Regions from separate parts of the Rothia sp. 11273D007AR genome, predicted to be linked through region 1. Evidence: riboswitches for the same ligand, from Rfam matches in the RefSeq annotation. Region 1 holds a riboswitch; each other region holds the start of a gene.

Region 1 (4,234 bases):
TAGACGCCTACAACGTCAGCTAAGAAGAGGGCATCGAACTTTGCTGTTTCGAGCTGGCGGGCTAAATCTTGCCATAGAGCAAGTTCGTTGAATCGGTGCTGTTCGGCTTCGGGGTGTCGCCAGAGACCACCTCTGATGTGGCTTCCAGTATTCATAACGAAAGCACTCAAGAGCAGGCGTTTACGGTTGGGGGTGTGTGTTTTTGACATAGGTGTCCCCTTGGACTGTGAAAAATTTATTTTTAGCGCTTGTCGAGGGCTCGAGATAGGCGAGAACCGCTGAACTGTACGAGAGAGACGAGGGCAATCATGAGCAGGATGGCGACAATCATGAGCGGTGTTTCGTAGCGGTAGTAGCCGTAGCGAATCGCGAAGTCGCCGATGCCTCCCCCGCCTACCAGGCCTGCCATAGCTGAGTATGAGATAAAGCTGACGGTCATAATGGTGATTGATGTGACCAGGGCAGGGCGGGCGTCTACAAGGAGGACGTCGGTAATGATGTGTCGAGCTTTTGCGCCCATGGCAAGAGCCGCTTCAACGGTTCCGTCACCTAGCTGGGTGAGATTCTGTTCGACAAAGCGGGCAAAGTAGGGAATAGCGTTGATGGTAAGAGGTACACAGACTGCGGCGGTACCGAGGCTGGTGCCTACCAGTAGACGGGTGAACGGGATGATTGCAATAAGAAGAATGAGGAAAGGGAAGGACCTCACGATGTTGACGGCTGTGTCAAGAACCTTGTGGAGGATGGGCTTGTGGTGCAGTCCCTTGGGACCAATGAGGTAGAGCAAGATTCCCAGAGGGGTTCCGAAGAGGACTGCCAGGGGAATAGCCACCAACAACATAATGAGTGTTTGCCCCAGGGCTAGCCAGATTTCGGGTGAAACTTCGATAATTCGCTCAAACATGGGTTAGCTCCTGTAGAAGGGCGTTCGCTGGGGGCACACGTGAGGTCGGGTCTGTAAGCACGATGTCGTCGTTTTGTAGCAGTCGCCCGATTTCACTGGTGGGGGTGAAGGCTGGATCTAGAAGACGGGAAAGGTCAAAGCGTTCTACCAGCTGGCCATTTTCAAGTACAGCCACGTTATGGGCTAGAGCCCTGATGACGTTCATTTCGTGGGTGACAATTACGGTGGTTATGCCCAACTCAGCATTAATCGTGCGTAGGTACTGGAGGATAGAGGTTGTGGTGCGCGGGTCAACGGCGCTCGTAGGCTCGTCGCAGAGGAGGACGCTTGGCTTTGTTGCTAGCGCTCTGGCAATAGCAACGCGTTGCTTCTGGCCGCCAGATAACTGACCTGGATACGCGTCAGCCTTATCGGCTAAATCAACGATGTTGAGAGCTTCCAGTGCCCGCGCTCGCCGTTCTCGCGGTGGGATACCTGCGAACTTAAGAGAGAGCTCTACGTTTTTCACGGCGGTGAGGTTAGCGACCAGGTTGAAATGCTGAAAAATCATACCGATGTTGTGGCGGGTCTGGCGTAGTTGTGAGGCCGATAGATCGGTGAGATTTTGACCGTTGACCGTTACAGTGCCGCTGGTGGGGCGTTCAAGTAGGTTGATGGTGCGTAGCAGGGTAGATTTACCCGCGCCAGAGAACCCTACGATGCCCTGAATAGACCCGGGGGCTATCTCAAGGTTGACGCGGTCAACGGCTCGAACCGTTTCAGACCCGCGGGTATATTCCACGCTAATATCCCGTAATGAAATCATATGTCTCCTTGCAATGACTTAGTGCAGTATTGCGAGGGGGATCCCGCCTCACTGAATAGCATCAGGGGTGGGTGTATTTCAGAGAGAAACGGAGAACCCATCGGTTCTGGCGGTAGCACCGTGCCCGGTAGGGCTGGTTGCTGCGACGTCTTCGAGCCAGATCTCTCGGTCGCTCTTGATGGTGATGTTGCTAGCCTATGGGTTAGGCGAAAGCTGTACCAACTTTTTAACCTTGTGCGACCTAATATGTCCTGTCTTACTTTTTATGACGCCTTATGCAACAACAAAGACAAACGGACGCCGGTGAGCAGCTCACCGGCGTCCGCGCAGGAAAAAGGGAGGCTAGGCCTGCCGCAAAATGGTGCGGGCAAATTCGAAGTAGCTTTCGGCGTCAAAGTCGCGCACGGTGCTGGCCTGCACCACAAAGCCGGTCAGCACAGACAGCACCGCCGAGCCCAGCATCTGTAACCAGGTTTCTAGCTCCGAGGGGGAAAAATCGAGTTCGGTCTCAGCCCAGGCCCGGTAGCTCGCTACCACGCGGGAGCGCAAGAGGCCCAGCTGTTCATCCACGACCTCAGCGACCTCAGGTACCGTCACGGCCTCACCCCAGGTGATCGCCAAAAAACGCGTGAGCTGCTCGTCGTCCCGCAGGGTCACCAGACAGCGCTCCACAAACTCCCAGGGCAGCTCATCGCTGCGCGCCTCAAACTGAGAGAGGTCTACCCGGGCAGCCGCAGCCATAATCTCGGTTTTCCCCGAAAAGTGGTTATAAATCGCCCCGGCAGATAAGCCCGAGGCCGCAATCACCTCGCTCATCGACGCCTGCTGATACCCCTTCTGCATAAACACAGCGCGGGCAGCCGCAACAAGCTCGGCACGACGGGAACGCATATACTCTTCACTGACTTTCGGCACCCTCCCATTTTAAAGCACAGCAGCCCGCCGCCACCGTCCTATAAACCCCGTCACCAACACCCCTTTCTTGCTACACTAAAGGGCGAACCAGCGGCGCTACCCAGCAGTAGTTAGCCGCGCATGCGAGTGCCTCATCAGTCGCACCTGCTGAGGGACCCCCGCTCGCACACCCCACCGCACAGCATTAGGGAAGAGGCACCCACCCCATGGTGAACACCGCCAAATCGCGCCGTCAAGAGCGTATTGAGAAGCAGAAGAAGAATAGCCGCAAGTGGATTGCAACCGGCGCTGCAGCCGTGATTTTGCTCTGCGGCGGCGCTATCGCCTACACCAACATCACCTCTGATAGGGAACAGTCAACGACCAGCGGCCAGACCGTTCCGGCTGCCTGCTCAACCACCCAGGCTGTCACCGTGGCCACCACCGAACCTATGGCAGCAGCGCTGAAGGCTATGCCCGTGGACGAGGACACCTGTATCACCCTCGACATCACCACCAATAAGACCGCCAGCGATGTACTCACCGAGTCAACCAGCGGCACAGCAACCACCAACCTCTGGATTCCTGACTCCACCACCCGCGCTGAGCTGGCCATGAGCGAAGCTAATACCGGTCTGACTCCCCTTGCGGAGTCCCTTGCCCAGACCCCGGGCGTCATCGTGTCAGAAGATAACACCAGCTACGGCACCTGGCTCGAAGCCCTCAAGGCTGAAAACACCGTCAGCATGGGTGACCCCAAGGAGGACTCCGGCGCTTTCGCGGCCCTGCTCGGGGGTATCTCTGAGGCGTCAGCGGGTACCGTTAGCGTTGAGGACCTCACCGGCGGCACCGCCCTGCGTGCCCAGAGCATCGGTGTAACCGAGGCTGCCCAGAGCGCCACCGAGCTGCTGACCGATGTGGATAATGGCACCAAGGACGCCGCGATCGTCACCGAGGCTGACTACGCAGCCTATGCCTCAGCCCACGCAGATTCCGGGCTGACCGCGACTGTGCCCGGCGACGGCTCCTTTGCTCTCAACTACCCCCTCTACCAGGCGTCCTCCAGCAATAACACCACTATCGATGAGGCTGCCCAGCAGATTATCGACTTCATGGGTAGCGAGGACGGCAAGCAGGCCCTGGCAGCTGCTGGCTTGCGCGCAGCGGACGGCCAGGAGCTAGAAGGCGAGTACAGCGTCGGTAGCTTTGCGGAGCTGACTCCCAGCAACCAGGATGTGCTCACCCAGGTCTGGACTTCTTACTCTCTGCAGTCTGCGCCGCTGAATGCTCTGGTGGTGCTCGACGCATCGGGTTCCATGCTGCAGCCGGTAGAAGGTACCGATAAGTCCCGCATGGATATCACCGTTGAATCTGTGCTAGCTGGCTCCCAGCTCTTCCCTGCCCGTGACTCTATGGGTCTGTGGAAGTTCTCTCGTGACCTTACTCTGCCCGACGGTTCTGTTTCTGACTACCAGGAGCTGGTACCTGTGCGCGGCTTTGAAGAAACCGTAGACGGTAAGACCCAGCGGGTGCTCCTACAGGAGGCTGGCTCGGGTATTGCCGCGACCATTGACCCCAACGGCTTCACCGCCCTTTATGACACCACCCTGGCTGCCTTCCGCTCCGCTAAG
Region 2 (4,234 bases), on a different contig from region 1:
GGGCGGCGTCCTTACAGCGCTAAGACCTAGTGGCCTGCGGCCTCAGCCTTCTCAGCGTTCTCAAGCGCCAGCTTGAGGAAGTCACGAGCCGGGGTGTCGGCAGCGGAGGGCTTACCCGCGTAAGCACCGCGGTACTTGGCAGCCGGGTGGCGCTCGTCCACGTACTTGTTACCCTCACCAAAGAGGCTCTCGCGCAGGGTAGAGCCCTCATAGGCGGTGCGGTAGCGGCCGCGCTTCTGCAGCTCGGGAACAACGAACTCAACGAAGTCCTCGAAGGAGCCGGGGGAAACGTGGTAGGCCAGGTTGATGCCGTCCAGGCCGCCCTCGTCAATCCACTTCTCCAGCTCATCGGCAACAGTCTGGGGAGAACCCACCAGAACCGCACCCATACCACCGGTGGCGCAGTGCTCGGCGATGTCCTTGCGGGTCCACTCCTTCTCCTTATCCTGCAGGGTGAAGGGGGTCAGGAAGGACTGAATCGACTCGGTCTCAACGTACTTGAGGGCCTCGTCCTCATCGAACTGATCCAGGTCAAGGCCGCTCCAGCCGCCGATGATGCCCTGGGACGCCTCAACGTTCTGGTACTTGAGGTACTCAGCGTACTTGGCCTGAGCCTTCTCATCGGTCTCGTCCACAACGACGGAGAGCATAGCCAGAATCTTCACGTCATCGCGCTTGCGGCCGGCCTTCTCAGCCTCAGAACGGATACGCTCGGTCAGCACCTTGGTCAGGTGGGGGCGCAGGGCGGTAATGAAGATAGCCTCGGCGTGCTGGCCCGAGAAAGCCTGACCGCGGGAGGACGCACCGGCCTGGAAAATCACGGGGGTGCGCTGGGGTGAAGGCTCGGTCAGGGCGATGCCGGGCACCTGGAAGTACTTGCCCTTGTGCAGGATGGGGTGAACCTTAGAGGGGTCAGCAAAGACACCGTTTTCACGGTCGCGGGGCACAGAGCCGTCCTCCCAAGAGCCTTCCCACAGCTTGTAGCAGACGTCGAGGAACTCTTCGGCAATCTCGTACCGCTCATCGTGGTCAATCTGACCGGGCAGACCCTGGTTCTCAGCAGCAGACTGAAGGTAGGAGGTCACCACATTGAAGCCCACGCGACCACCGGTCAGGTGATCCAGGGTGGAGTAGGAACGGGCCAGAGTGTAGGGCTGGTTGTAGGTCACAGCGGCGGTCACGCCAAAGCCCAGGTGCTCGGTGACAGCGGCCATAGCAGAAATCTGCAGGAAGGGGTCACCCACAGGAACCTGGGCGCCGTCCTTCAGCACGGGAGCTACTGAATCCTTGTAGACATCGTAGACACCCACCACGTCAGCGATAAAGACAGCGTCAAACAGACCCTTCTCGCAGACCTTGGCCAGGTCGGTCCAGTACTTAATGGTGTTGTACTCATCCGCACGGTTACGGGGGTGACGCCACAGGCCAAAGCTCTGGTGGCTGGTAGTGGTCATATCGAAGGCGTTGACGACGATGCGCTTCTTCTCGGTCATGAACCGGGCCCTTTCACAGGTGGTGCTTGGCCCTCCGCGCCCGTGCTGCCGCCGGCGTCCTTACCCAAAGGAAAAGGCGCCGAGCCTTCGCGAAGGTGGCGCCTGGGTGCGCCGTACTTGCATTACTGCCTGATCCTCATCTGGGGCACCCCGCTACGGGAGAGGGTTGCCGCCCAACTAGCCAGAGCTTGACGTTGGGACTCTTGATCTTGAGATTTAGTGTAGCCCTCACAGCCCGCCAAGAGGCAAGCATCTGAGGCTACGTTTCACATTGTGGCACGTGTTGAGCAGTGTTACGCTCACCTGCGAGTTCCGGTCAGTTTCACCCACTGCGTCACACTCGTAACCAGGCGAAATACCGCGTCATACTCTTGCCCGGTTCCAACAAACGCCCCTAGCGTTGAAAGCGTTAACCATCCAGAGCGACCGAGAGACTTGGCTCAACGACGTCGCAGCAACCTCCCTCCACCAGGGGTCGGTGCTAACGCCAAGAGACGATGGAGAAAGCATGAGCGCACCCACGCTAGAACGCACCCCCACCACCCTCACAGCCTGCGAAATCGACTTCAATGCCGTCGGCAAGACCTTCATCGGCGAGCGCGGGGAGACCCGCACCGTCCTTGAAAACGTTTCTTTTACCGCCTACCCCGGTGAGATTATTTCGATTATTGGTTCCTCGGGCTGCGGCAAGTCGACCCTCTTGCGGGCTGCTGCCGGCCTGGGGGCAGCGACCGCCGGTACCGTCACGATTGACGGCAGCCCGGTACGGGGTCTCGATTCCCGTGTGGCTATTGGTTTCCAGGAGCCGCGCCTGCTGCCCTGGCGCACCGTTGAAAAGAACGTGGCGCTGGGTCTGCCCAAGGGTACCCCCAAGGACGTTGCCCGCGAGCAGGTTGCCCGCCTTCTGGACGTCGTGGGGCTGGCAGACTACGCCCAGCACCGCCCCCGTGAGATTTCCGGTGGCATGGCTCAGCGCGCCTCCCTGGCCCGGGCGCTGGCGCGGAACCCCGGCGTCCTGCTGCTGGATGAGCCCTTCGGCGCCCTTGATGCCCTCACCCGCATTAACATGCAGGATCTGCTGCTCGATATTCATGCCCACGACCCGGCCACCGTCCTGCTGGTCACCCACGACGTGGAAGAAGCCCTCTACCTCTCAGACCGGGTGATTGTGCTGGGTAAGCCGGACCCCGCTGCGCCCGCGACGATTGCCCGCATCGTGGAGGTGCCCGATCACCGCCCGCGCGACCGCGGCAACCCCGCGCTCTCGTCCCTGCGCAAAGAACTTTTGGCCGAACTCGGCGTTGAAGAACACTAGGAATACACATGTCACTCATTTCTCGTCTCACCACCACCTCTGCCCTGCTCGCAACCGGCACCCTACTACTGACCGGGTGTCTGGCAGGGGAAAACGCTTCTACCGCCGATACTTCTGCAGCAGCGGGCGACACCACCGTCACCATCGACTACGCCACCTACAACCCGCTCTCCCTGATTATCAAGGAAAAGGGTTGGCTAGAGACCGCCCTGCAGGAGCAGGGTAAGGATGTCGAGTGGGTACAGTCAGCCGGTTCGAACAAGGCTAATGAGGCCCTGCGCTCCGGTGCGATTGACGTGGGTTCCACCGCGGGCTCAGCTGCCCTACTGGCTCGCTCTAACGGCTCACCCATTCAGGTGATTGACCTCTACTCCCAGCCCGAGTGGTCAGCTCTGGTAACCCGCACCGACACCGGTATCTCATCGGTGAAAGACCTGGCCGATAAAAAGGTAGCCGTCACCAAGGGCACCGACCCCTACTTCTTCCTGCTCCAGGCTCTTGAAGAAGCAGGTGTGTCACCCGATGAAGTCACCATCGAGCAGCTACAGCACGCCGACGGCCGCACCGCCCTCAACCAGGGCACCGTAGATGCCTGGAGCGGTCTTGACCCCATCATGGCCAGCGCCGAAATTGAGGACGGCAACACCCTCTTCTACCGCAACGTCGACTTCAACACCTACGGCTTCCTGAACGCCACCGAGGACTTCATCGAGAGCGACCCCGAAGCCGCCCAGACCATCGTTGACGTCTACGAATACGCCCGCGACTGGGCACTCGCCAACGAAGAAGAGGCCGTGCAGATCCTGGCAGACGGCTCCGGAATTGAGCTTGAAACCGCCCAGGTCGTCTGGGGCCGCACCTACCTGGATATCGACAACGTGCCCGGCGACAAGCAGCTCGCCGTGCTGGAGAAGGTCGGCCCCTACCTGGTTGAATCCGGCGACGTTGCCTCACAGGGCGAAGTAGACACCGCCCTGGGCAGTATCGTCAACGACACCTTTGCCCAGAAGGCCGACCCCGCCCGCATTTCAACCCTGGTGGCTGAGTAGTCATGTCAGTTACCTCTGATCTCACCACCCAACCGGCGACCCACCGCCGCCTGGCGCGCACCGAAACACCGGCGTCCGCGAAGGTACCCCGCCGCCCCCTGCTCACCCGCCGCTGGGCACCCTGGCTCGGCGCCCTGCTTCCCCTGGTTCTGCTGGCGCTCTGGCAGTACCTGAGCACCGCCGGAGTCTTTAGCGCGGTGCAGCTCCCTGCCCCTTCGAAGGTGGTTGCCGCTGCCCTTGATTTAGCAGGACGAGGGCAGCTCGGCCTGCACGTCGCTATCTCAACCCAGCGCGTGGTACTGGGCTTCAGCATCGGTGCCATCCTGGGGCTGGTGCTCGGAGCCTGGGTAGGGCTCTCCCGCTGGGCCCAGGTGCTC
Region 3 (4,234 bases), on a different contig from region 1:
GAGTTTGAAGAGGTAATGACCACGTGGGTTCGGGAGGACGACATCCCGGCTCCCAGCCAGAGCCCGTTGTCGTCCTCGCGGTAGAGGGCAAAATCTTCAGACGCACTGGTGCCGATAGCGTGGGCACGCACCTCATAGGGGCGCCAGGACTCATCGGCTACCGAGTAGATCAGGTGCTTAGCGCCGGAGGCAAAGAAAGCACCAGCGAAGACGTCCTCAATCTTTTCCTCCAGAATCTCACCGGTATCGAGGTTCTTGAAGTACTGGGTGTAGCGCTCGTCGCCCGAGTCATCAACACCGAAGGTCAGCAGGGAGCCGTCGCGAGTGACCTGGAAGGAACCCAGGGAGAAAAAGGCCATGTCGCGGGCAAACTCGTTGCAGTCCAATACGACCTGCTCGCCGTCAAGCGGCTCACCGGGGCGGACGACCGGCGGCTGGTAGCGCTCTTCAACGCTGCCCTCTGTGAGGGCGGGGACGCGGCACATGACCGGGTACTGCTCACCGGCAACCGTGCGGTTAAAGTACCACCAGGCCCCGCGGCGCGAGGGCACCGACATATCGGTGAGCTGGGTGCGCCCCTTAATCTCTTCAAAAATAGCGTCCCGAAGGGGCTGCTGGTCTTCTGTGACCGCCTCGGTAAAGGCGTTCTCAGCGCGTAGATACTCTAGAACCTCGGCGCTTTCCTTATCGCGCAACCACTCATAGTGATCAACAAAAGTATCACCGTGATGGGTGCGCTCAACGGGTACACGCTTGGCAAGAGGAGGAGTCAGAGACATCATCAGCCCTTTCGTAAAAACTCGCTTCCCACCATTCTAAATGACGCTCATAGAACGTAACGTACGCAATACAAGGACACATGCTGAAACTTTAGAGCCCTTTCTTGACGGTCCCCGGGTGAGCCAGCCAGACTAGAGACAGGTCAAGAGAACCAGCGCTAAGCCCCAGCTAGCTGGTCGGCAACCCTCCACTCGCGGTGGGGTGCCCTGGGTGATGACCGGGCGTACCCACCGAGAACCAGGTACGCAAGCGCGGGACCGATGTGCCTCTATCTTCTGCGAGGGCATCAGATTCTTTTCCTCCTTACCCGGGCGGAAGATACGGCATGCGGCCCGTTTCAACTGAACACTGAAACAACGACCTCCCTAGGAGTAACCGCATGACCACCGAGAACACCGTTCCCACCCCCTCCAATCCCACCGGCTGGAAGTTCGAAACCCAGCAGATTCACGCAGGCCAGGAACCCGACGCGGCAACCGGCGCCCGTGCCCTACCCATCTACCAGACCACGTCCTTTGTCTTCAAGGACTCCGCCCAGGCAGCAGGTCGCTTCGCCCTCTCAGAGCTGGGCCCCATCTACTCCCGCATCAACAACCCCACCCAGGAAGCCGTTGAAAACCGTATCGCTGCCCTCGAAGGCGGCGTCGGCGCCCTGCTGCTGGCCAGCGGCCAGGCAGCGTCCACCTTCGCAATCCTGAATATCGCCGGTGCCGGGGACCACATCGTTGCCTCCCCCTCCCTTTACGGCGGCAGTTTCAACCTGCTCAAGTACACCCTCAAGAACCTCGGTATCGAAACCACCTTCGTTGACGATCCTGCTGACCCCGAGTCCTGGCGAGCAGCAGCCCGCGAGAACACCAAGGCCTTCTACGCAGAAACCCTGCCCAACCCCCGCGGCGACGTACTCGACATCGAGGCTATCTCGGGTGTAGCCCACGAGGTCGGTGTGCCCCTCATCGTTGATAACACCATTGCCACCCCCTACCTGCTCAACCCCATCAAGCACGGCGCTGACGTGGTTATCCACTCAGCCACCAAATACCTGGGCGGCCACGGCACCTCGGTCGGCGGCGTCATCGTAGACTCCGGTAACTTCGACTACGGCGCCTACCCCGACAAGTACCCCCTCTTCAACCAGCCCGACGAAAGCTACCACGGCCTGGTCTACGCCCGCGACCTCGGCGCGGACGGTGCCTTCGGAGTCAACCTCTCCTACATCCTCAAAGCCCGCGTCTCCCTCCTGCGCGACCTCGGCTCCTCCATCTCACCGACCAACGCCTTCAACATCGCCATCGGCCTTGAAACCCTCTCCCTGCGCGTAGAACGCCACGTAGAGAACGCCCTCAAAGTCGCCCAGTTCCTCAAAGACCACCCCCAGGTCGAATCGGTCACCTACTCCGGCCTGCCCGATTCCCCCTACTACGAACTGGCCCAAAAGTACCTGCCCAAGGGTGCTGGCGCCGTCCTCGGCTTCACCCTCAAGGACGCCGACGCCGAAACCGCCCAGAAATTCGTGGACTCCCTCTCCCTGCACTCCCTGCTGGTCAACATCGGTGACGTGCGCTCCCTGGCCGTACACCCGGCGTCCACCACCCACAGCCAGTCCACCACCGAAGAGCTTGAAGCTATCGGCATCAACCCCGCCTTCATCCGCCTTTCGGTAGGTATCGAACACATCGACGACATCCTCGCCGACCTCGAACTCGGCTTCACCGCCATCCGCTAAGGAAAGGTAGCCCAATGACGACCGCCCGCCCCGCTGAGACCACCCCCAACCGTACCGACGGCGTCCTCACCTACGCCAAAGTCGGCGACCTGACCCTCGAATCAGGGGCAGTGCTGCCCGACGTCACCATCGGCTACGAAACCTGGGGAACCCTCAACGAGGCGGGCGACAACGCCATTCTGATCCTGCACGCCCTGACCGGTGACACCCACGTCTCGGCAGGGCGAGTAGGGGCGGACGCCAGCGAGCAAGACCGCGCCTACGCCGAAGCCGCCGGGTGGTGGCCCACCGCCGTCGGCCCCGGCCGCGTGATCGACACCGACAAATACTTCGTCATCTCACCCAACATGCTCGGCGGCTGCTACGGCACCACCGGCCCAGCCTCACCCGCCCCGGCCAGTATCGACCCCGAACAAAAACCCTGGGGCTCCCGCTTCCCCCTCGTTACCATCCGCGACGGCGTCCGCGCCGAAAAACGCCTGCTCGACCAGCTCGGCGTTACCTCCCTCCACCACGTCATCGGCGGCTCCCTCGGCGGTGCCCGCGCCGCCGAATGGGCCGTCACCTACCCCGAGCTCGTCCGCTCCTGCGCCGTCATCGCCTCCGGCCCCGCCGCCACCGCCGAACAAATCGCCTGGGGTCACATGCAAAACCTGGCGATCCGCCAAGACCCCGCCTTCGCCGGCGGTGACTACTACCCAGGCCCCGGTCCCGTCACCGGCCTGGCTCTGGCCCGCCGCATTGCCCACACCACCTACCGCTCCGCTGCCGAACTCCACTTCCGCTTCGGGCGCGACGCCCAAGACGGCCACAACGTCCTGCACCCCCTCACCGCAGACCGCGGCCGCTACCAGGTCGAAAACTACCTCGACCACCACGGCACCAAACTCACCAACCGCTTCGACGCAGGCTCCTACCTCGCCATCAACGAAGCCCTACTCTCCCATGATCTCGGCCGCGACCGCGGCGGCCTCGAAAAAGCCCTCGCCCGCACCACCTGCAACTGGACCATCGCCTACGTCGACTCCGACCGCCTCTTCTTCCCCTCCGACTCCCACATCCTGGCAGCCTCCCTGCCCAACCCCGTAGAGCCAGCCGTCATCCACTCACCCTGCGGCCACGACGGCTTCCTCATCGAACACGAACAGCTCGAAAGAATCCTCGCCACCAGCATCGAAACCCAGGACGCCGCCGACGAAGCAAAACCGCGGGAGCGCAAGCACCTGTGGGCAGTAGCCTAAGGCTGGCTCTGCCGGTGGTAAGTTGGGGGTTATGAACCAGTACACTGTTGAATATTCAAAGGCAGAACCCTTTCGCCGGGGTACCCACCTGGTTGTCCTTCTGCACGGCTACGGCTCCCACGAACGCGACCTGCTGGGGCTCACCCCCTACCTGCCCAGCGAAAAGGTGACCTACGCGTCCGTCCGCGCGCCCCAGCCCGTCGGCTACCCGCTACCAGCTGATGCCGACTCCGCCTACATCGAGGGACCAGCCATGGGCTACCAGTGGTGGCCCCTCAACCAGCAACTAGACACCGTGGGCTTTACCGCCATCGAACTGGCTGTCGACTATCTGCTGGGCTGGCTCGAACCCATCGCCGCCGACTACGACAGCGTGACCCTGCTGGGCTTCTCCCAGGGCATGGCTCTTGCCACCTCGGTAGCCCGTGCCCGCCCCGATCTCATCAAGGCCGTGGTAGGGCTCTCCGGCTACGCTGTGGCCGGGGGA

What was found. Region 1 has a riboswitch for S-adenosylmethionine ahead of ACED88_RS03245 (methionine ABC transporter ATP-binding protein). Riboswitches for the same ligand answer to the same signal wherever they lie in the genome.
Region 2: linked by a shared signal. The riboswitch ahead of ACED88_RS07260 (ABC transporter ATP-binding protein) and the one ahead of ACED88_RS03245 (methionine ABC transporter ATP-binding protein) in region 1 are both predicted to bind S-adenosylmethionine.
Region 3: linked by a shared signal. The riboswitch ahead of ACED88_RS00425 (O-acetylhomoserine aminocarboxypropyltransferase/cysteine synthase family protein) and the one ahead of ACED88_RS03245 (methionine ABC transporter ATP-binding protein) in region 1 are both predicted to bind S-adenosylmethionine.

The regions. Positions count from the first base shown of each region.
Region 1 is NZ_JBPPWJ010000004.1:71,276-75,509, forward strand. It holds gene ACED88_RS03235 (LLM class flavin-dependent oxidoreductase) at 1-209, opposite strand, end outside; gene ACED88_RS03240 (methionine ABC transporter permease) at 242-904, opposite strand; gene ACED88_RS03245 (methionine ABC transporter ATP-binding protein) at 897-1,709, opposite strand; SAM riboswitch class I at 1,804-1,894, opposite strand; gene ACED88_RS03250 (TetR/AcrR family transcriptional regulator) at 2,052-2,600, opposite strand; gene ACED88_RS03255 (substrate-binding domain-containing protein) at 2,831-4,234, shown strand, end outside.
Region 2 is NZ_JBPPWJ010000010.1:102,475-106,708, forward strand. It holds gene ACED88_RS07255 (LLM class flavin-dependent oxidoreductase) at 27-1,493, opposite strand; SAM riboswitch class IV at 1,602-1,702, opposite strand; SAM riboswitch class I at 1,904-1,997, shown strand; gene ACED88_RS07260 (ABC transporter ATP-binding protein) at 2,002-2,808, shown strand; gene ACED88_RS07265 (aliphatic sulfonate ABC transporter substrate-binding protein) at 2,817-3,857, shown strand; gene ACED88_RS07270 (ABC transporter permease) at 3,860-4,234, shown strand, end outside.
Region 3 is NZ_JBPPWJ010000001.1:93,095-97,328, forward strand. It holds gene ACED88_RS00420 (S9 family peptidase) at 1-782, opposite strand, end outside; SAM riboswitch class IV at 921-1,038, shown strand; gene ACED88_RS00425 (O-acetylhomoserine aminocarboxypropyltransferase/cysteine synthase family protein) at 1,160-2,506, shown strand; gene metX (homoserine O-acetyltransferase MetX) at 2,521-3,747, shown strand; gene ACED88_RS00435 (alpha/beta hydrolase) at 3,779-4,234, shown strand, end outside.